DNA from 4 places in the Halomonas sp. ND22Bw genome. Region 2 is predicted to be linked to each of the others. Evidence: predicted binding sites of a transcription regulator. Region 2 holds the regulator's gene; each other region holds the start of a gene.
What was found. Region 2 encodes sigma-54, which starts transcription at its own class of promoters, with help from an activator protein. Its sites were predicted from a motif close to TGGCACNNNNNTTGCTNT; they were not measured.

Region 1 (4,758 bases), on a different contig from region 2:
CGCATCACCAGCATCAGCCCGGCGAACACCAGCAGCGCGAAGCCCAGCACGAACAGGCGATTGAGGGTCAGCGACAGGCCCTCGTTGATCATCAGCGAGCCGCTCATCCACTCCGGCGACACCACCGTGCGGTTGAGCGGCGAGATCAGGGTGCGCACCAGCTGCTGGAGGATCAGGCTGACGCCGAAGGTGGCCAGCAGGGTCTCCAGCGGCCGGCCCTTGAGGAACTGGATGACGCTGCGCTCGATGACGATGCCGGCCAGCGCCGCGACCAGGAAGCTCGCGGGAATCGACAGCAGCAGCGCCAGCCCCGGCTGGCCCGGCAGCAGCTGCTGCATGCCCCAGGTGGTGTAGGCGCCGAGCATGATCAGCTCGCCGTGGGCCATGTTGATCACGCCCATCACGCCGAAGGTGATGGCCAGGCCGATCGCCGCCAGCACCAGCACCGAGCCGAGCGACAGGCCGAAATACAGCGTCTGGATGCCGTCGTTCAGCTTCTGCTTCTGCTCGATGCCGGCCAGGGCCTCGGTGGCGGCCTCGGACAGCGCCGTGTCATCGCTGCGAGCGGCGGCGCTGAGCGCCGAGCGCACGGAGGCATTGAGACTGCCGGACAGCGCCTCCACCGCCTCGACGTCACCCTGCTCCAGGCGCTGGATGGCGATGGCCTGGGTCAGCAGCCGGCGCACCTCGTCGTCGGATTCGCCCTCCACCAGGGCGTTCAGCGGCTCGACCATCGCGGGCTCGACACGGCCCAGCAGGTTCCGGGCCGCCTCGCGGCGCGCCGAGACCGCCGGTGCCCGCAGGTCGAGCAGCGCCAGGGTGTTCTGCAGCTGGCCGCGCAGCGCATTGTTGATGCCGATGCGATCCAGATCGCGACGCGACATCTCGCCGAGCTCCTCGTCGTTAATGGCATCGCGCACCGGCCAGTGGCGGCCGCGATTGGCGAGCACCACCACGAAGCGGCCGGCGTCTTGCTGGCGCTGCAGCTTGCCGTCGAGCAGCGCCTCGAGCCAGGCGCGGCTCTGCGGATGGCCGCTGTCGGCGATGGCCGTCACGGCCTCGCCCTTGGCGGCGTAGGAATCGGTGTCGAGGGCCTCGAGCAGTGCCCGGCCGTCGTCGTCGGCCGCGGCCAGGCCGGCCGGCGCGGCGAGCGAGACGACGATCAGGCACAGCAGCCCCTGCACGAGGGAGCGAATCGTCCTCATGACCATGTCCTGTCAGTGGGAGAAAGGAAGGCCCGGGCCGCGATCGCGACCCGGGGAGCGGCTTATTCGGCCGAGGCCACCTCGGTGTCGGCACCACCGCCGCAGCGTCCCTCGACGACGTTGTAGTTGCCGCAGCGCATCGGGGCGCGCCAGTCGCTGATCAGGTCGCGCGAGCCCGGCAGATAGTCGGACCAGGCATCGCCGGCCACGGTGGATGGGGTCTCCCAGACGATGGAGAACTGGCCGTTGTCCTGGATCTCGCCGATCAGCACCGGCTTGGTGATGTGATGGTTGGGCATCATGGTGGCGTAGCCGCCGGTCAGGTTGGGCACGGACACGCCGATGATGGCGTCCTTGACCGCGTCGACGTCGGCGGTGCCGGCCTTGCGCACGGCCTCGGTCCACATGTTGAAGCCGATGTAGTGGGCCTCCATCGGGTCGTTGGTGACCGCCATCTCGTCGCCGGTGTAGTCGATCCAGCTATCGATGAAGTCGTAGTTGGTGTCGGTATCGACGCTCATGAAGTAGTTCCAGGCGGCCAGATGGCCGACCAGCGGCGCGGTGTCGATGCCGGAGAGCTCCTGCTCGCCCACCGAGAAGGCCACCACCGGGATGTCCGCGGCATCGATGCCTTGGTTGCCGAGCTCACGGTAGAACGGCACGTTGGCGTCGCCGTTGATGGTCGAGACCACCGCGGTCTTCTTGCCCTGGCTGCCGAAGTCCTTGATGCCGGAAACGATGTTCTGCCAGTCGGAATGCCCGAAGGGGGTGTAGTTGACCATGATGTCGTCGTCGGCGACGCCATGATCCTTGAGATAGGCCTCGAGAATCTTGTTGGTGGTGCGCGGATAGACATAGTCGGTGCCGGCCAGCACCCAGCGCTCCACGCCAACGTCGTTCATCAGGTAATCGACCGCCGGGATCGCCTGCTGGTTGGGCGCCGCGCCGGTGTAGAAGACGTTCTCGGAGGACTCCTCGCCCTCGTACTGGACCGGGTAGAACAGCAGGCCGTCGAGCTCCTCGACCACCGGCAGCACCGACTTGCGCGACACCGAGGTCCAGTTGCCGAAGATCACGTCGACCTCGTCCTGGGCCAGCAGCTGGCGCGCCTTCTCGGCGAACAGCGGCCAGTCGGAGGCCGGGTCGACCACCACCGGCTCGAGCTCGCGGCCGAGCAGGCCGCCCTGCTCGTTCTGCTGCTCGATCAGCATCAGCATGGTGTCCTTGAGAGTCGACTCGCTGATGGCCATGGTGCCGGAGAGCGAGTGCAGGATGCCGACCTTGATGGGGTCTTCCTGCGCCAGGGCCGGTGCCGAGACGGCCAGGCTCAGCAGGCTGGCGGCGAACAGGCGCTTGGGCACGGTGGGCGAATGGGAACTCATGGTGATCTCCTTGTCGATCCAGACGTTGTATTGGCGTTGTTATGGAGGGCGCTGACACACCGCGGTGCACCATGCCCTACCCCCACTTTGCAAGAGCTACGCCACATTCTGGACCAACCGGGATAAAGGTTAATTTTCAATAATTTAAAGAATCTACCTGAGCGCCCACCTCCGCCGAAAGTGCCCTTCTGGTGCAAGGGGTACGCCGCTTACGCGCCACTTTGGTGCCACCTCAGTCCCCGTCCGGCTCGAACCGGGCATGCACGCGATCGCGTCCCGCCTGCTTGGCCGCATAGAGCGCCTGGTCGGCGCGCTTGATGGCCGGCGTCAGCGAGGCCTCGGCCGGATCGATCCGCGCCACGCCCAGCGAGGCGGAATAGGACAGCCACGATGCGCCGGACGAGGCGTCGTCGATCCTCGTCGAGGCCCACACCGGCGTTTCGGCCACCGTGCGGCGCAGCCGCTCGGCCACCACCATGGCCTGCTCGGCGTCGGTGTCGCAGAGCAGGGCGACGAACTCCTCGCCGCCCATGCGGCACAGCACATCGCCTTCGCGCAGCTGCTCGCGGACCGTCTCGGCGAAGGCCTGGAGCACCCGGTCGCCCACGTCGTGACCGTGAACGTCGTTGATGCGCTTGAAATGATCCAGGTCGATGGCCACCAGGCTCAGCGGCATTCCGCCGCGGCGCGCCCTTGCCATCTCCAGGGCGGCCTGCTCCATCAGGTAGCGGCGATTGCCGAGGCCGGTCAGGGGATCGGTCATGGCCTGCTCCTCCAGACGAGCCTCCAGGTCCTTGCGCTCGCGAAGATCGAAGACCGTGGCCCGGGTGTACTGAAAGCCCTCCGCGGTGACCTGGGCAGTCGCCTGGATCGCTACCGGCAGCGTCGTGCCGTCGGCACGCAACAGCTCGCACTCGGCGCTGCCTTCGCCCTCTTCGCCCAGCACGCGGCGAAAGGCCGCCTGGAAGGCACTCCGGGTCTCCGGGCTGACGAAATCGCGATACAGACGACGACCGATGACCTCGTCGGCCCGCAGCCCCAACCAGCCGAGCTCGGTGCGGTTGATCCTGACGATGCGGCCATCGGCGTCCAGGGAGTGATAGCCGCAGGGCGCGTGCTCGTAGAGATCCTGCACCTCGTCGGCGTACTGACGGGCCTCCCCGGCCAGGCGCTGCGCTTCGCGGGAAAAGGCCATGGCCTGGCGACGCAGTTGATGCTGACGCTGCAGGCTGAGCACCCAGAGCACGCCCACGGCCACCGCCAGCAGATAGGTCAGCACGATCACCAGCAGCTGCCAGGGATTGCCCAGCAACAGTGCCGAGAGCGTCGGCCGGGGCACCAGGATGCCGAGTCTCCAGGGCTGGGTGTCCGGCCGCGTCATGATCATGCCCGCCTCGCTGCGGTAATGGTGAGTGCGCATGTCATGGGTGCGGAAACGCAGCAGCTCGTCCTCGAGCGGCAACTCGCCCTGGCTGCGCGACTGAAGACTCCGCCACAGCTCGGGATAGCGCTTGCCCAGACGGTCGCCGAAGCCGATGGCATCCTCCACGCCGGGGAGCAGCCAGCGGCCGCTGGCATCGGCCATGATCGCCCTTACGCCCTCCTCCTCCTCGACGACATGGGGCAGGCGCGAAGTGAGGTAGTGCCAGTCCAGGGTGAACAGCAGCACGCCGAGACGGTGGCCGTCGGCGCCGAACACCGGCGTGGCGATGTCGATCACCGCCGTGGTGCCCGTCTCGGCGCCAGCACGGCTGAGTCCGACCCGGGGCGGCGATACATAGAGATTCCGCGCCGGCTGTCGCATGGCCTCGCGAAAGTAGTCGGCATGGGCGTGGTCGACGCCGGTCGGATGGGGCAACGGGCGAGTGCCGGCCGACATCAGCTCCTCGCCCTCGACACCGATCAGGACGAGGCGACTGTAGCGACCGAAATGGGTCGTCAGGGTATCGAGCAGCGCCGACAGCTGTGCCAGGTTCGTCTGGGTGGAGATCTGGCGATAGATCGCCACGCCGTCATGGACATCGCGCAGGTGGCGTCGCAGCAACGGCAGCTCGGCTACGGCCAGCACCTGGTTGAAACTCTCGTTCATGTCGTGAAGCAGGGTCTCGTACTCGGCGTCGAGCCGAGTGGCCGCGGCATCCCGAGCGCCGTCGAGACGCGTCTGGAGCTGG
Region 2 (4,758 bases):
GCGCTGGAAGGCGACGCCAGCGCGCCCATCCAGGTCGAGGCCGACCGCCTGGACCTCGACGACCGCGCCGGCACCGCCGTCTATCAGGGCGACGTGCAGATCCAGCAGGGCAGCATGCAGCTGACCGGCGACCGCGTGGAAATCCAGCGCAACGAGGCCGGCCAGCTGACCACCGCCACCGCCACCGGCCAGCGCGCCTACCTGGAGCAGAAGCCCGCCCCCGATCAGCCCCTGGTCCGCGCCTGGGGCCGCACCGTGGTCTACCACGTGGCCGAGCGGCGCATCGAGCTCGTCGACCAGGCCGAGCTGCACCAGGGCGGCGACACCTTCGACGGCGGCTACCTCGAATACTTCCTCGACCGCCGGGTGGTGCAGGCCCGCTCCGACGCCGAGGGCATCGGCGAGCGCCAGCGCGTGCGCATGACCCTGGAGCCGGAACAGCAGGACGGCCCATGAAGACCCTGAGTGCCCAGAACCTCGCCAAGAGCTACAAGCGCCGTCGCGTCGTTCACGACATCAGCCTGGAGATCCAGCAGGGCCGCATCGTCGGCCTGCTGGGCCCCAACGGCGCCGGCAAGACCACCTCCTTCTACATGATCGTCGGCCTGGTCCGGGCCGACGCCGGCCGCGTCGCCATCGACGACCGCGACCTCTCCGGCGCCGCCATGCACCAACGCGCCCAGGCCGGCATCGGCTACCTGCCCCAGGAAGCCTCGATCTTCCGCAAGCTGTCGGTGGCCGACAACATCATGGCCATTCTCGAGACCCGCCGTGACCTCGACCGTGCCGGCCGCAAGGCGCGCCTGGAGGCGCTGCTGGAGGAGTTCCACATCACCCACATCCGCGACAACCTAGGCATGAGCCTGTCCGGCGGCGAGCGCCGGCGGGTCGAGATCGCCCGGGCGCTGGCCACCGAACCCGATTTCATTCTGCTCGACGAGCCCTTCGCCGGCGTCGACCCGATCTCGGTGGGCGACATCAAGGGTATCATCCGCCAGCTCAAGGCCCGCGAGATCGGCGTGCTGATCACCGACCACAACGTGCGCGAGACGCTGGACATCTGCGACGGCGCCTACATCGTCGGCGACGGCCAGATCATCGCCGAAGGCGACGCCGAGGCCATCCTCGCCAACCAGCGGGTACGCGACGTCTACCTGGGCCAGGACTTCCGACTCTGAGCCTATTAGCTTCGCAAGTCACTGATATATTGTCGCCATGCACAGACAGGCATGGCAATTGCCATTGGCATGCTAATTGCTGAGCAAAGGCTTGCACGGCGGGCACACCCACACTAGGGTGGAAGGCCTCTTTGCCGCAGGACCGGAACGCTTGCCATGGCCATGAAGGCATCCCTCCAACTGCGTGTCGGCACCCAGCTGACCATGACGCCCCAGCTGCAGCAGGCCATCGGCCTGCTGCAGCTCTCGACCCTCGATCTGCGCCAGGAGATCCAGCAGGCCCTGGAAGCCAATCCCATGCTGGAGCTGGAGGACGACTTCGGCGAGCAGGCCGTCGGCGAGACGCCGGACGACGACTGGTCCGACGAGATTCCGGAAGAACTCAGCGTCGACAGCGACTGGTCGGACACCTTCCAGGACGCCGGCGGCAGCGGCGAGGCTCCCGACTTCGAGCGCCAGGCCGCCGGCCAGAGCCTGCAGAGCCACCTCGTCTGGCAGCTGGCCATGAGCAAGCTCGACGAACGCGAGACCCGTATCGCCGAGAGCCTGATCGATGCCGTGACGCCGGACGGCTATCTGGATCAACCGCTCGACGAGCTGCGCGACGGCCTGCGCGCCCAGGGCCTCGACGGGCTCGCCACCCGCGAGGTCGAAGCGGTGCTGCTGCGCCTGCAGCAGTTCGAGCCCACCGGCGTGTTCGCCCGCGATCTGCGCGAGTGCCTGCTGCTGCAGCTGGCCACCCTGCCCGACGACACCCCGCTGCTGCCCCAGGCGCGCCGCCTGGTACGCCAGTTCCTCGAGGCGCTGGCCGGCAACGATCGGCGGCTGCTCAAGCGGCGCCTGGGGCTCGACGACGAAACCCTCGACGCGGTCATCGGCCTGATCCGCGGCCTCGACCCGCGCCCGGGCAGCGAATTCGCCAGCGGCGACAGCGACTACGTGATTCCCGACCTGATCGCCCGCCACACGCCCCAGGGCTGGCGCGTCGAGCTCAACCCTGAGGCGATGCCGCGGCTGCGCATCCAGCCCGACTACGCGGCGCTGATCAAGCGCGCCGACAAGAGCGACGACAACCAGTTCCTCAAGGACCACCTGCAGGAGGCGCGCTGGCTGATCAAGAGCCTGGCCAGCCGCAACGACACCCTGCTGCGCGTCGGCCACGAGGTGATGACCCGCCAGATCGAGTTCCTCGAGCACGGCGAGGAGGCCATGAAGCCGCTGATCCTGGCCGACATCGCCCAGACGGTGGAGATGCACGAGTCGACCATCTCCCGGGTCACGACCCAGAAGTTCATCCACACCCCCCGCGGCGTCTTCGAGCTCAAGTACTTCTTCTCGAGCCAGGTCGGCGACGGCGAGGATGCCCACTCCAGCACCGCGATCCGCGCCCGCATCCGCAAGCTGATCGAGGGCGAACCGCCGCGCAAGCCGCTGTCCGACAGCAAGCTGGTCACCCTGCTCGCCGAGGAGGGCATCGAGGTGGCCCGACGCACCGTCGCCAAGTATCGCGAAGCGATGCACATCCCCTCCTCCAGCCAGCGCAAGCGCCTCGGCTGAGGCCCTCCCGGCGGGGGGTTCCAGAGTATGAAAACGCGTCTGGCACGGGGGGTTTGCAAGGCACCAAAAAGGGTTACAATCGAGTCACCACCCAAGGAGCAAGGAGCGTGTCATGCAAGTCAACCTCACCGGCCATCACGTGGAATTGACCGAGCCCCTGCGTGACTACGTGCAGGAGAAACTCTCCCGCCTGGAACGCCATTACGACAACATCACCACCGTTCAGGTGACGCTCTCCGTCGAGAAGGAACGCCAGCAGGCCGCCTGCACGCTGCACGCCGCCGGTGCCGATCTGCACGCCGAAGCGATGGACGCCGACATGTACGCCGCCATCGACGCCCTTGCCGACAAGCTGGACCGCCAGCTCGTCAAGCACAAGGAAAAGACTCAGGCCCGCGCCCAGGGCGCCGCAAGCGTCCGCTGAGTCATGTCACTCGAAGCCATCCTGCCCCCCGAGCGCACCCTCTTCGGTGTGCCCGGGGGGAGCAAGAAACGGGTGCTGGAGTTCTTCAGCACCTTCATCGCCCAGAACATTCCCAGCCTCGACAGCCAGGAGGTCTTCAGCCGGCTGATCGGACGGGAGCGGCTGGGCAGCACCGGCATCGGGCACGGGGTCGCCATCCCCCATTCCCGCAACCCTCACTGCAAGGCCCCCATCGCCGGCTTTCTCAAGCTCGACGAACCGGTCGACTTCGACGCCATCGACGGTGAACCCGTCGACCTGGTGTTCGTGCTGCTGGTCCCCGAGGAAGCCGACGACGCGCATCTCGCCCTGCTCGGCCAGGTCGCCGGCGTGATGAACGACGCCGCGACCCGCAGCGCCCTGCGTCGGGCCGGCAGCCAGCGCGAGCTGCACGACAGCCTCCTCGACGCCATCCGACGACAGGCACCGGCCGCCAGCGGACGCGGCTGAGGGCCGCCCCCGACCAGGAGACCCGATCCGTCATGCAGCTCGTCATCATCAGCGGACGCTCCGGCTCCGGCAAGTCGATCGCCCTGCAGGCCCTCGAGGACCTCGGCTACTACGCCATCGACAACCTCCCGGCGATGCTCCTCGGACCGCTGGTCGACGAGCTGCGCAGCGGCCAGTCCCTGCGCAGCGCCGTCGCGGTCAGCATCGACGCCCGCAACCTGCCCCATGCCCTGGAACGCTTCCCGACGCTGCTCGAGGACGTGCGTGCCCGCGACATCCAGTGCCAGGTGATCTACCTGACCACCGATGCACGCATCCTGCTGGAGCGCTACTCCGCGACCCGGCGCCGACACCCCCTGACCCGCGATACCGAAATGACCCTGGCCGAGGCGATCGATCGCGAGGAAGACGCCCTGTCGGAGATCCGCGACCTCGCCGATCTGCTGATCGATACCTCGCGGCTATCGGTGCACGACCTGCGCGGTCGCATCACCGACCAGGTCGCCGGGCACCGCCGCGAAGGGCTGACGCTGACCCTCGAGTCGTTCGGCTTCAAGCGCGGCGTGCCCCTGGACGCCGATATCGTGTTCGACGCCCGCTGCCTGCCCAACCCCTACTGGGACCCGCGGCTGCGTGATGCCACCGGCCGCGACGACAGCGTGATCGCCTTTCTCGAGGGCTACCCGGTGGTCGACGAGATGGCCGACGACATCCTGACCTGGATCGAACGCTGGCTGCCCCGCTACCGCGCCAGCCAGCGCAGCTACCTGACCGTGGCGATCGGCTGCACCGGCGGCCAGCACCGCTCCACCTACCTGGCCGAGCGACTGTCCCGACGTCTTGCCGAGACCCACGCCGGCGTGCGCCTGCGCCATCGCGAGCTCGGCCTGCAACTCACGCTTCCCGACCCGAACGACGCCAAGGACCGCTAGTCACGTGCCCAGCCGCAAGCTCACCCTGACCAACAAGCGCGGCCTGCACGCCCGGGCCGCCACCCGCCTGGTGCAGTGCTGCCAACCCTACGCCTCCCGCGTCACCGTCTGCCATGGCGACCAGCAGGCCGATGCCACCAACATCATGGCGCTGCTGATGCTGGCCGCGCCCTGCGGC
Region 3 (4,758 bases), on a different contig from region 2:
GACTCCCCCTACCGCGACAGCATGGCCGAACTGGCTCGCCTGGCGGTGGAGCGCCGCAACTGAGCCCGAGGCCGGAGATCGGCGAAGACGGAGAAGAAAAGAAGGGCTTGCATTCCGTTTTCGCCTACGTATAATACCCATCCGTCGCCGAGAGACACGGCAGACATCGGAGTATAGCTCAGCTTGGTAGAGCGCTGCCTTCGGGAGGCAGAGGTCGTAGGTTCGAATCCTGCTACTCCGACCAAGAATTCAGTAAAAACGCCCACTTAGCTCAATCGAGCGGTGGGCGTTTTTCGTTTCCTTCGGCTTGTTTCATTACCCCCTCTGCCCGATCCGCAGCCCATGCTGACGAAGCTTGCGCACCACGCTGGGCTGGCTGATGCCGAGCCGCTCGGCCATTGCATAAGTGGAAGACAGCTCGCCACATAGCTCGGCGAGGACGGCCCGCTCGGTGCGCGCCAGCATGGCCTTGAGCGACTCCCCTTCGAGCAGAGTGGCGACGGCCTTCCCCTCGATGCTCCGGCCCGGCTCCGTCTCGGGCAGCGGCGCCGACCCTTCCGCAGCCGCGCGCTCGCCACGAATGATATCTTCCCCGGCCGACAGCCAGGCTCGCTCCAGCCAGTTCTCGAGCTCCCGCACGTTGCCCGGCCAGTCCCGCCCCATCAGCTCCTGCCAGACGTCACGCCCGATCAGCTTGTCACGCCCATAACGGGCGTTGAGACGCTTCAGCTGGCGCTCGACCAGGCCGGGGATGTCCTCGCGACGCTCGCGCAGCGGCGGCAGGGTGACGGGGATCACGTTGAGGCGATAGTAGAGATCGAGACGGAACGCCCCCTCCTCGACCCGCCGGGCCAGATCCTGGTTGGTCGCCACCACCAGCCGGAAATCGATACGCCTCGCCTGCGTGTCGCCCAGCCGAGTCACGCTGCCGTCCTGGATGGTCTTGAGCAGCTTGGTCTGCATCGCCAGCGGCAGCTCGCCGATCTCATCGAGGAACAGGGTCCCGCCCTCGGCCTGCTCCAGGAGACCCGCCTTGCCGCCCGGCGCGGCACCGCTGAAGGCACCATGTCGATAGCCGAACATCTCCGACTCGAACAGGCTCTCGGGAATGGCGCCGCAGTTGACGTCGATGAAGGGCCCATCGCCGCGCGCGCTCCAGCGGTGCAGCTGGCGGGCGAAGGCGGTCTTGCCGACGCCCGACTCGCCGAGCATCAGCACCGTGGCGTCGGTCGGCGCCACTCGCTGCAGCAGCAGCGCCACCTCGCGCATCACCCGGCTACGCACCTCGAGTTCGCCCAGGTCGACGTCCAGACCGGGCTCCTCGGCGCCGCCGCCACGCATGAGATGCTCGCTGAAGCGACGCTGCAGCAACGCATACTCTTCCTGGAGCATCTGCAGGTCGGTCAGGTCCATGGACCGGCTGACCACGGCCACCAGCTGGCCGCCCTGAAACACCGGATGCGCCTGCGCGATCACCCGCCGCCCGGTGCCGGTCACCTGCATCAGCTGGGCCGGCTTGCCGGTGCGGATGACCTCCAGGCTGATCGAGGGCTTCAGCACGCCCTCGGCCTCGAGCTGCTGCACGGTCGTAGCGCACAGCTCCTCGCGAGACATGCCATAGACCGCCGCCGCGGCCGGGCTGACCTCGCAGACTCGTCCCCCGGTATCCACCACGAAGAAGTGATCGTGGGCGGTGTCGATGATGGTCTGCAGGATGCAGCTGTCGAGTTCGCTCATGGAAGGCCCCGTGATGCATAAATGAATCGCGCGATTCACGAATGTATCACGGTCACGGCGCCAGCGATCCAGAAATGAATCGACGCACTCTAAACCTCCAACAATATCAGCCAGTTAAAAAGTGGCACGTTTCATGCTTAAGGTAACGATGAACAACCCCAATGATATGGAGCCCCAATGAGCGACTTTAACCAGCCCCTCGGCGGCAACGAGATGCCACGCTTCGGCGGCCCCGCCACCATGATGCGCCTGCCCACCCAGGACAGTGCCGCCGGGCTCGATGCCGCTTTCATCGGCGTGCCCATGGACATCGGCGCCTCCAACCGCCCCGGCACGCGCCTGGGGCCGCGCCAGATCCGCGACGAGTCGCGCATGCTTCGCCCCTACAACATGGCCACCCGCGCCGCACCTTTCGACAGCCTGCAGGTCGCCGACATCGGCGACGTGGCGATCAACACCTTCAACCTGCCCAAGAACCTCGACATCATCACCGGCTTCTACGACGAGGTGCTGTCTCACGACTGCGTGCCCTTGACGATGGGCGGCGACCACACCCTGACCTGGCCGCTGCTGCGCGCCATCGCCAAGAAGCACGGCCCGGTCGGACTGATTCACATCGATGCCCACGCCGACGTCAACGAGCACATGTTCGGCGAGGAAATCGCCCACGGCTGCCCCTTCCGCCGCGCGCAGGAAGAAGGCCTGCTGGACAGCAGCCGCGTGGTGCAGATCGGCCTGCGCGGCACCGGCTACGCCGCCGACGACTTCGACTGGTGCCGCGATCAGGGCTTCCGCGTCGTGACCGCCGAGGAGTGCTGGTACAAGTCGCTGGCGCCGCTGATGGCCGAGGTGCGCGAGCAGATGGGCGACGGTCCGGTCTACATCTCCTTCGACATCGACGGCCTGGACCCCTCGGTCGCTCCCGGCACCGGTACCGTCGAGATGGGCGGCCTCACCGCCCAGCAGGGGCTGGAGATCGTGCGCGGCGCGGCAGGCCTCAACGTCGTCGGCGGCGACCTGGTCGAGGTCTCGCCCCCCTATGACACCAGCGGCAACACCGCCCTGATGGGCGCCACCCTGCTCTACGAGATGCTGTGCGTGCTGCCCGGCGTGAAACACCGCGACTGAGCCGAACCGAACCGCCCCGGCCCTCCCGGGCCGGGCCCTACCCATTACAAGATCAACAGGGAAACCCATGGCCAACTCCTACGACACCCATCTGGCCAGTCGCGCGGCGCCGCTGAGCCGCGCCGGACTGCTGAAGTTCCTGATCCCTTCGCTGCTGGGCATCGGCCTGTTCCTGGTGCCCTTCTCTACCGGCGACACCATCAACATCGGCATGGGCCTGATGGCCGACGGCCTCAAGGCGCTGCTCGGTGATGCCCTGCCGACCATCGCCACGGTCGTGCTGTGCCTGTCCGTGGTGCTGACGCTGACGGTCAAGCTGGTCCGTCCCGCCTGGGCCCGCGAGGGCGCCCTGCACGAGCTGTTCGACGTGGCACCGCTGTGGGCGATCATGCGTATCCTGGGCGCGGCGTTCGCGCTGATGACCTATTTCCAGGTCGGCCCGGAAGCGGTCACCGCATCCTTCACCGGGGGCGTGATGCTGAACGACCTAGCCCCGGTACTGCTGACGTTCTTCTTTTTCGCCGCCATCCTGCTGCCTTTCCTGGTGGACTTCGGCTTCATGGAGTTCATCGGCAGCCTGGTGCGCACGCCCTTCCGCCGCATCTTCGGCCTGCCGGGCCGCAGCGCCATCGACGCCACCGCCTCCTGGATGGGCTCCGGCACCGTGGGCGTGCTGATCACCACCCAGCAGTACGAGCAGGGCTACTACAACGGCCGCGAGGCCTCGGCGATCGCCACCAACTTCTCCATCGTCTCGATCGCCTTCGCCCTGCTGGTCACCAGCTTCATCGGCATCAATCACCTGTTCGTGCCGTTCTACCTGACCGTGGTCGTGGCCGGCCTGGTGGCCGCGGTGATCGTGCCGCGCCTGCCGCCGCTGTCGCGCAAGCCGAACACCTACCACGAGCCGGTAGGCTGCCAGATCGCCGAGGAGAACACCGGCGACCAGAACCTGCTGCGCTACAGCCTGGGCATGGCGGTGGCGCGCGCCGAGACCGCCCCTGGGCCGATGAAGCTGGCCCGGCTCGCGCTGTTCAACGTCGCCGACATCTTCCTCGGCCTGTTGCCGCTGGTGATCGCCATCGGCACCGTGGCGCTGATGCTGGCCGAGTTCACGCCGCTGTTCACCTGGCTCTCCGCGCCCATGGTGCCGGTGCTGGAATGGATGCAGATCCCCGAGGCCGAGGCCGCCGCCCCCGCCACCCTGGTGGGCTTCGCCGACATGTTCCTGCCGGCGGTGCTGGCCAGCGATATCGAAAGCGAGCTGACGCGCTTCGTGATCGCCTGCCTGTCGCTGACCCAGCTGATCTACATGTCCGAGATCGGCGCCCTGCTGCTCAAGTCCAAGATCCCGCTCAAGCTGTGGGAGCTGGTGGTGATCTTCCTGCTGCGCACCGCCATCACCCTGCCGATCATCGTGATCATGGGCCACTGGCTGGTCGGCTGAGGAGAGACGCATGAACGTCGAGAGCATGAACACCGAGGGAACAGCCCCCATGACCTGCGCCGAACTGCTGATCCGACTGCTGCGTGACACCTATCGCGTGGATACCGTGTTCGGCATCCCCGGGGTGCATACCGTCGAGCTCTATCGGGGCCTGAGTGGCGAAAAGAACGGCGGCATTCGCCACGTGACGCCGCGCCACGAGCAGGGTGCCGGCTTCATGGCCGACGGCTACGCCCGTGCCACCGGCCAGCCTGGCGTGTGCTTCATCATCACCGGGCCCGGCATGACCAACATCGCCACCGCCATGGGCCAGGCGCTGGCCGACTCGGTGCCGATGCTGGTGATCTCCAGCGTCAATCGCCGCGACACCCTGGGCCGCGGCCAGGGCCGGCTCCACGAGCTACCCAGCCAGCAGCAGCTGCTGGCTGGGGTCGCCCGCTTCAGCC
Region 4 (4,758 bases), on a different contig from region 2:
GCGGCCGAAGCCCTTGACCTCGGTGACGGTGATGCCCTGGACGCCGATGTCCGAGAGCGCCTCGCGGACGTCGTCGAGCTTGAATGGCTTGATGATGGCGGTCACCAGCTTCATGGGTCTCTCCTCGCGTTGTTCGTGTCCGATGGCGCCACTCGCCATCCCTGACGGAGTCATTGTGCCAGAGCATACACCCACGGAGAGAAGAACGAAAAAATGGCCCCGCGAGGGGGCCATTTCGTGTTGCCGGCAGGGCGGGGCGATCAGGAGCGGGCGGCTGCCTGGGCCTGGCTCGCGCCCTCGCTGCGGGTACGGCCGGAGGCGCCACCACCACCGTGCACCTTGGAGACGGTGAACTCGGGGTAGGCCTCGAGGCCGCACTCGGCCAGGTCCACGCCCTCGTATTCCTCTTCCTCGCTGACACGCACGCCCATGATCGCCTTGATGATCAGCCACACCACCAGGCTGGCGATGAAGACCCAGGCGAAGATGCCGATGATGCCGATGATCTGCGGGCCGAAGGAGGCACCGTCGTTGGACAGCGGCACCGCGAGCACGCCCCAGATGCCGACCACGCCGTGGGCGGAGATGGCACCGACCGGGTCATCGAGCTTCAGCTTGTCGAGGCCGACGATGGAGACCACCACCAGCAGGCCGCCGAAGGCGCCGATCAGGGTGGCGCCCAGGGCGCTGGGCGACAGCGGGTCGGCGGTGATGGACACCAGGCCGGCGATGGCGCCGTTCAGGGCCATGGTCAGGTCGGCCTTGCGGAACCAGGCCTTGGCCAGGATCAGTGCGGCGATCACGCCGCCGGCGGCCGCGGCGTTGGTGTTCACCAGCACCTGGGCCATGTTGTTGGCGGAGCTCACGTCGGAGACCTTCAGCTCGGAGCCGCCGTTGAAGCCGAACCAGCCCATCCACAGGATGAAGGTACCCAGGGTGGCCAGCGGCATGTTGGCGCCGGGGATGGCGAAGATGCTGCCGTCCTTGCCGTACTTGCCCTTGCGCGGACCGAGCACCAGCACGCCGGCCAGGGCCGCGGCCGCACCGGCCATGTGCACGATGCCGGAACCGGCATAGTCGGAGAAGCCGACCTCGGCCAGCCAGCCGCCGCCCCAGGTCCAGTAGCCGGAGACCGGGTAGATGACGCCGGTCATCACCACGGCGAAGGCCAGGAAGGCCCACAGCTTCATGCGCTCGGCCACGGCACCGGAGACGATGGACATGGCGGTGGCCACGAACACCACCTGGAAGAAGAAATCGGCGCGCATGGAGTAGTAGGGCGCGTCGTCGCTGCCCGCGGTCACCGCGGCCACGGTGTTGTCGTCGCCCAGCAGGAAGCCCAGGTTGGGCAGGATGCCGCCGGCGTCGCCGGAGTACATCAGGTAGTAGCCCAGCAGCAGGTACATGGTGCAGGCGATGGCGAACAGGGCGATGTTCTTGGTCAGGATCTCGGCGGTGTTCTTGGACCGCACCAGGCCGGCCTCGAGCATCGAGAAGCCCGCGGCCATCCACATCACCAGGACGCCGCAGATCAGGAAGTAGAAGGTATCGAGCGCGTAGCTCAGCTCGGTCAACTCGTTCATGGCTGTCACTCCAGAAGGAAAGGGAGAGAGACGGTCGGCTTAGACGGCGTCGGCACCGCGCTCGCCGGTACGGATGCGGATGACGTCCTCGAGGGGGGTCACGAAGACTTTGCCGTCGCCGATCTTGCCGCTGTTGGCGGCGCTGCAGATGGCGTCCAGCACGGTATCGAGGCGACCGTCGTCCACGGCGATCTCGACCTTGACCTTGGGCAGGAAGTCGACGACGTACTCGGCGCCGCGATAGAGCTCGGTGTGGCCCTTCTGGCGGCCGAAGCCCTTGACTTCGGTGACGGTGATGCCCTGGACCCCGTTGTCGGCGAGCGCTTCGCGCACGTCGTCGAGCTTGAACGGCTTGATGATGGCGGTAATCAGCTTCATCCCGGATCTCCCCATTGGATGAGCGCGGGCTGCTCCGCGCGGTGTGTGTGCAGGTTTCCCTGCATCTGCTTAAACCGTGCCATCGAACTGGATTTGCCATGTTTTTCAGGGCGTTGATTGCCAATAGTGCCCCGACAGAGAGAGCCTGGTGCAGGCGTGAATGGACGCCGTGCACTGAATTGATGCCGGTGAGCGAGCGCTTCGCACCATCCGAGGGCGAGCCCCGCGCCACCCGGGAATGCGCCCGCCGGGCGGCTTGCGTATCCTTGGAGTCAGCCCTATTCCCCTAAGGCCCATTCCACTCAGGAGAGACATCATGGTCAGCCAAGACCGCATCGGCCGCCTGGCCCAGCAGATCGGCGAGCGCCTGCAGGGCGCCTCCCAGGCGCCGGAAGACGTGCAGAAAGGCATTCAGCAGGTGGTGCGCGGCGCCTTCGACCGGCTCGAGCTGGTGTCGCGGGAAGACTTCGACATCCTGATGGACGTGCTGCAGCGCACCCGCGGCCGGGTCGAGGCGCTGGAGAAGCAGGTCGCCGCGCTGGAAGAGGCCCTGGACGCCAACCGCGCGGGCGGCGAGGTGCCGGCCGTGGCGGAAGAGGCCTCGGTCGATGCGGCCGCCGAGGCGCAGTCGTCCGCCCCCGAGGAAGATGCCGGCGCCGGCGAGACCGGGCGCTGATTCCGAACCGTCACCGGGCGGGGCTCGTCGCGCTGAACTAGCCTTAGGACTTACCTGAGGAAAGGAACCGCGCGAGGGACCGCCGATGACCCTGTCGATCGTTCGCACCCGGGCCGGCCTCGGCCTCGAGGCTCCCGAGGTGCTGGTGGAAGTGCATCTGGCCAACGGCCTGCCCGGCATCACCCTGGTCGGGCTGCCGGAGACCGCCGTTCGGGAGAGCCGCGAGCGGGTCCGCAGCGCGCTGGTCAACGCCGGCTTCGACTTCCCGATGCGTCGCATCACCCTCAACCTGGCGCCCGCCGACCTGCCCAAGGAAGGCGGGCGCTTCGATCTGCCCATCGCCCTGGGGTTGCTGGTGGCCTCGGGCCAGATCGCCGCCGAGGCGCTGGCCGAGATCGAATGCGCGGGCGAGCTCGCCCTGGACGGCGCGCTGCGCCCGGTGCCCGGGATGCTGCCGCTGGCGCTGGCCACCCGCGGGGCCGGGCGGCGTCTGATCGTGCCCCGGGCCAACGCCGATGAGGCGGCGCTCGCGGGCGATCTCGAGGTGCTGCCCGCCGATCACCTGCTCGAGGTGGTCGCACACCTGCTGGGCCAGACGCCGATCGAGCCCCATCGGGCGTCGCGCCCCGCCGAGGCGCTGACGACGGGCGCCGATCTCGCCGAAGTCCGTGGCCAGCACCAGGCGCGTCGCGCCCTGGAGGTCGCCGCCAGCGGTGGCCACAATCTCCTGCTGGCCGGTCCTCCAGGCACCGGCAAGACCATGCTGGCCAGCCGCCTGCCCGGGATCCTGCCGCCGCTGACCGAGAACGAGGCCCTGGAGGTGGCGGCGGTGCGCTCGGTGTGTGGCCTGCCGCTCGACGAGGACTGGGGGCGGCGGCCCTTCCGCTCGCCCCACCACACCGCCAGCGCGGTGGCGCTGGTCGGCGGTGGCTCGCGGCCCAGGCCCGGCGAGATCTCGCTGGCCCATCGGGGCGTGCTGTTCCTCGACGAGTTGCCCGAGTTTCCCCGCCAGGTGCTCGAGGTGATGCGCGAGCCCATGGAATCCGGGCGCATCCACATCGCCCGCGCCAGCCACGAGCGGCGCTATCCGGCGAGCTTCCAGCTGGTGGCGGCGATGAATCCCTGCCCCTGCGGCCATCTCGGTGACCCTCGCCGGGCCTGCCACTGCACCGCCGCCCAGATCCAGCGCTATCAGGCGCGGCTTTCCGGACCGCTGCTCGACCGTATCGACCTGCAGGTGGAGGTGCCGGCGCTGGCGCCGGAGCAGCTGACCGCCCGGGAGAGCGGAGAGCCCTCGGCGGCGGTACGCGAGCGGGTACTGGCGGCCCGGGAGCGGCAGTGGGCGCGCGGGGCGCTCAATGCCCGGCTGGGCAGTCGCGAGCTGGAGGCCGCCTGCGCACTGAGCGGGGCGGATCGGGCCTGGCTGGCCGGGGTGCTGGAGCGGCTCAATCTCTCGGCGCGGGCCTATCATCGGGTGCTGCGGGTGGCGCTGACCCTGGCCGACCTGGCCGGCGAGCCGCACCCCGGGCGTGAGCAACTGGTCGAGGCGATCGGCTATCGTCAGCTCGATCGGCTGCTGCAGGGGCGTTGACGAAGTACGGCCCCCGGTGTCAGAGCGCGGTGGCGTCCAGGGCGCCATCCAGCCGCGTCTGCCACAACGGGGTGGCGTCGCCCGGGCGGCGCAGGGTCAGCTCCAGGCGATACGGCAGCAGGGTCCGGTCGGACAGTGCCAGCCGGGGGCCGGCGCTGACCAGCCGGCTGTCCAGCCGCCACTGGTTGGCCGCGGCGCCCGGGGCCAGCGCGGGCTGCCAGTCGAGCACCTGGGGCCCCTGGCCGAGGCCCAGCAGGGAGCGGGTCAGGCTTTCCAGCAGGCGGTCCTCGCCGACGCCGAGCGCGTCATCGACCTCGGGGGCGGCCAGCAGCAGCACCTCGTCGGAGGACGGTCGTGGCAGCGGTGGCGCCTCGGCCACCCGCTGCGCGGCGCGTTCGCCGAGGCCGAACAGGGCCTGGCGAACTGTCTGGGGAGCGTCCGGCGTGCCGACGGCGCAGCCGGCGAGCGGCAGCACCGTCAGCAGGAGGAGAGGCAGCAGCGGCAAGCGGCGACGGCTCATCGGCGGGAGA

Region 1: the regulator sigma-54 is predicted to act here: its motif matches at 2,674-2,691, upstream of urtA (urea ABC transporter substrate-binding protein).
Region 3: the regulator sigma-54 is predicted to act here: its motif matches at 1,860-1,877, upstream of speB (agmatinase).
Region 4: the regulator sigma-54 is predicted to act here: its motif matches at 2,026-2,043, upstream of CVH10_RS06790 (P-II family nitrogen regulator).

Annotation. Positions count from the first base shown of each region.
Region 1 covers NZ_PXWD01000001.1:462,097-466,854, forward strand. Annotated here, with positions in the region: gene urtB (urea ABC transporter permease subunit UrtB) at 1-1,205, opposite strand, end outside; gene urtA (urea ABC transporter substrate-binding protein) at 1,268-2,587, opposite strand; gene CVH10_RS02235 (diguanylate cyclase) at 2,820-4,758, opposite strand, start outside.
Region 2 covers NZ_PXWD01000008.1:17,903-22,660, reverse strand. Annotated here, with positions in the region: gene lptA (lipopolysaccharide transport periplasmic protein LptA) at 1-456, shown strand, start outside; gene lptB (LPS export ABC transporter ATP-binding protein) at 453-1,178, shown strand; gene CVH10_RS11315 (RNA polymerase factor sigma-54) at 1,335-2,735, shown strand; gene raiA (ribosome-associated translation inhibitor RaiA) at 2,848-3,159, shown strand; gene CVH10_RS11305 (PTS sugar transporter subunit IIA) at 3,163-3,648, shown strand; gene rapZ (RNase adapter RapZ) at 3,681-4,580, shown strand; gene CVH10_RS11295 (HPr family phosphocarrier protein) at 4,585-4,758, shown strand, end outside.
Region 3 covers NZ_PXWD01000010.1:43,139-47,896, forward strand. Annotated here, with positions in the region: gene ispB (octaprenyl diphosphate synthase) at 1-63, shown strand, start outside; tRNA gene CVH10_RS12995 (tRNA-Pro) at 168-244, shown strand; gene CVH10_RS13000 (sigma-54-dependent Fis family transcriptional regulator) at 316-1,737, opposite strand; gene speB (agmatinase) at 1,915-2,865, shown strand; gene CVH10_RS13010 (YjiH family protein) at 2,933-4,312, shown strand; gene CVH10_RS13015 (5-guanidino-2-oxopentanoate decarboxylase) at 4,323-4,758, shown strand, end outside.
Region 4 covers NZ_PXWD01000003.1:369,401-374,158, forward strand. Annotated here, with positions in the region: gene glnK (P-II family nitrogen regulator) at 1-114, opposite strand, end outside; gene CVH10_RS06785 (ammonium transporter) at 261-1,583, opposite strand; gene CVH10_RS06790 (P-II family nitrogen regulator) at 1,623-1,961, opposite strand; gene CVH10_RS06795 (accessory factor UbiK family protein) at 2,278-2,637, shown strand; gene CVH10_RS06800 (YifB family Mg chelatase-like AAA ATPase) at 2,723-4,228, shown strand; gene CVH10_RS06805 (hypothetical protein) at 4,248-4,748, opposite strand; gene CVH10_RS06810 (alpha/beta hydrolase) at 4,745-4,758, opposite strand, start outside.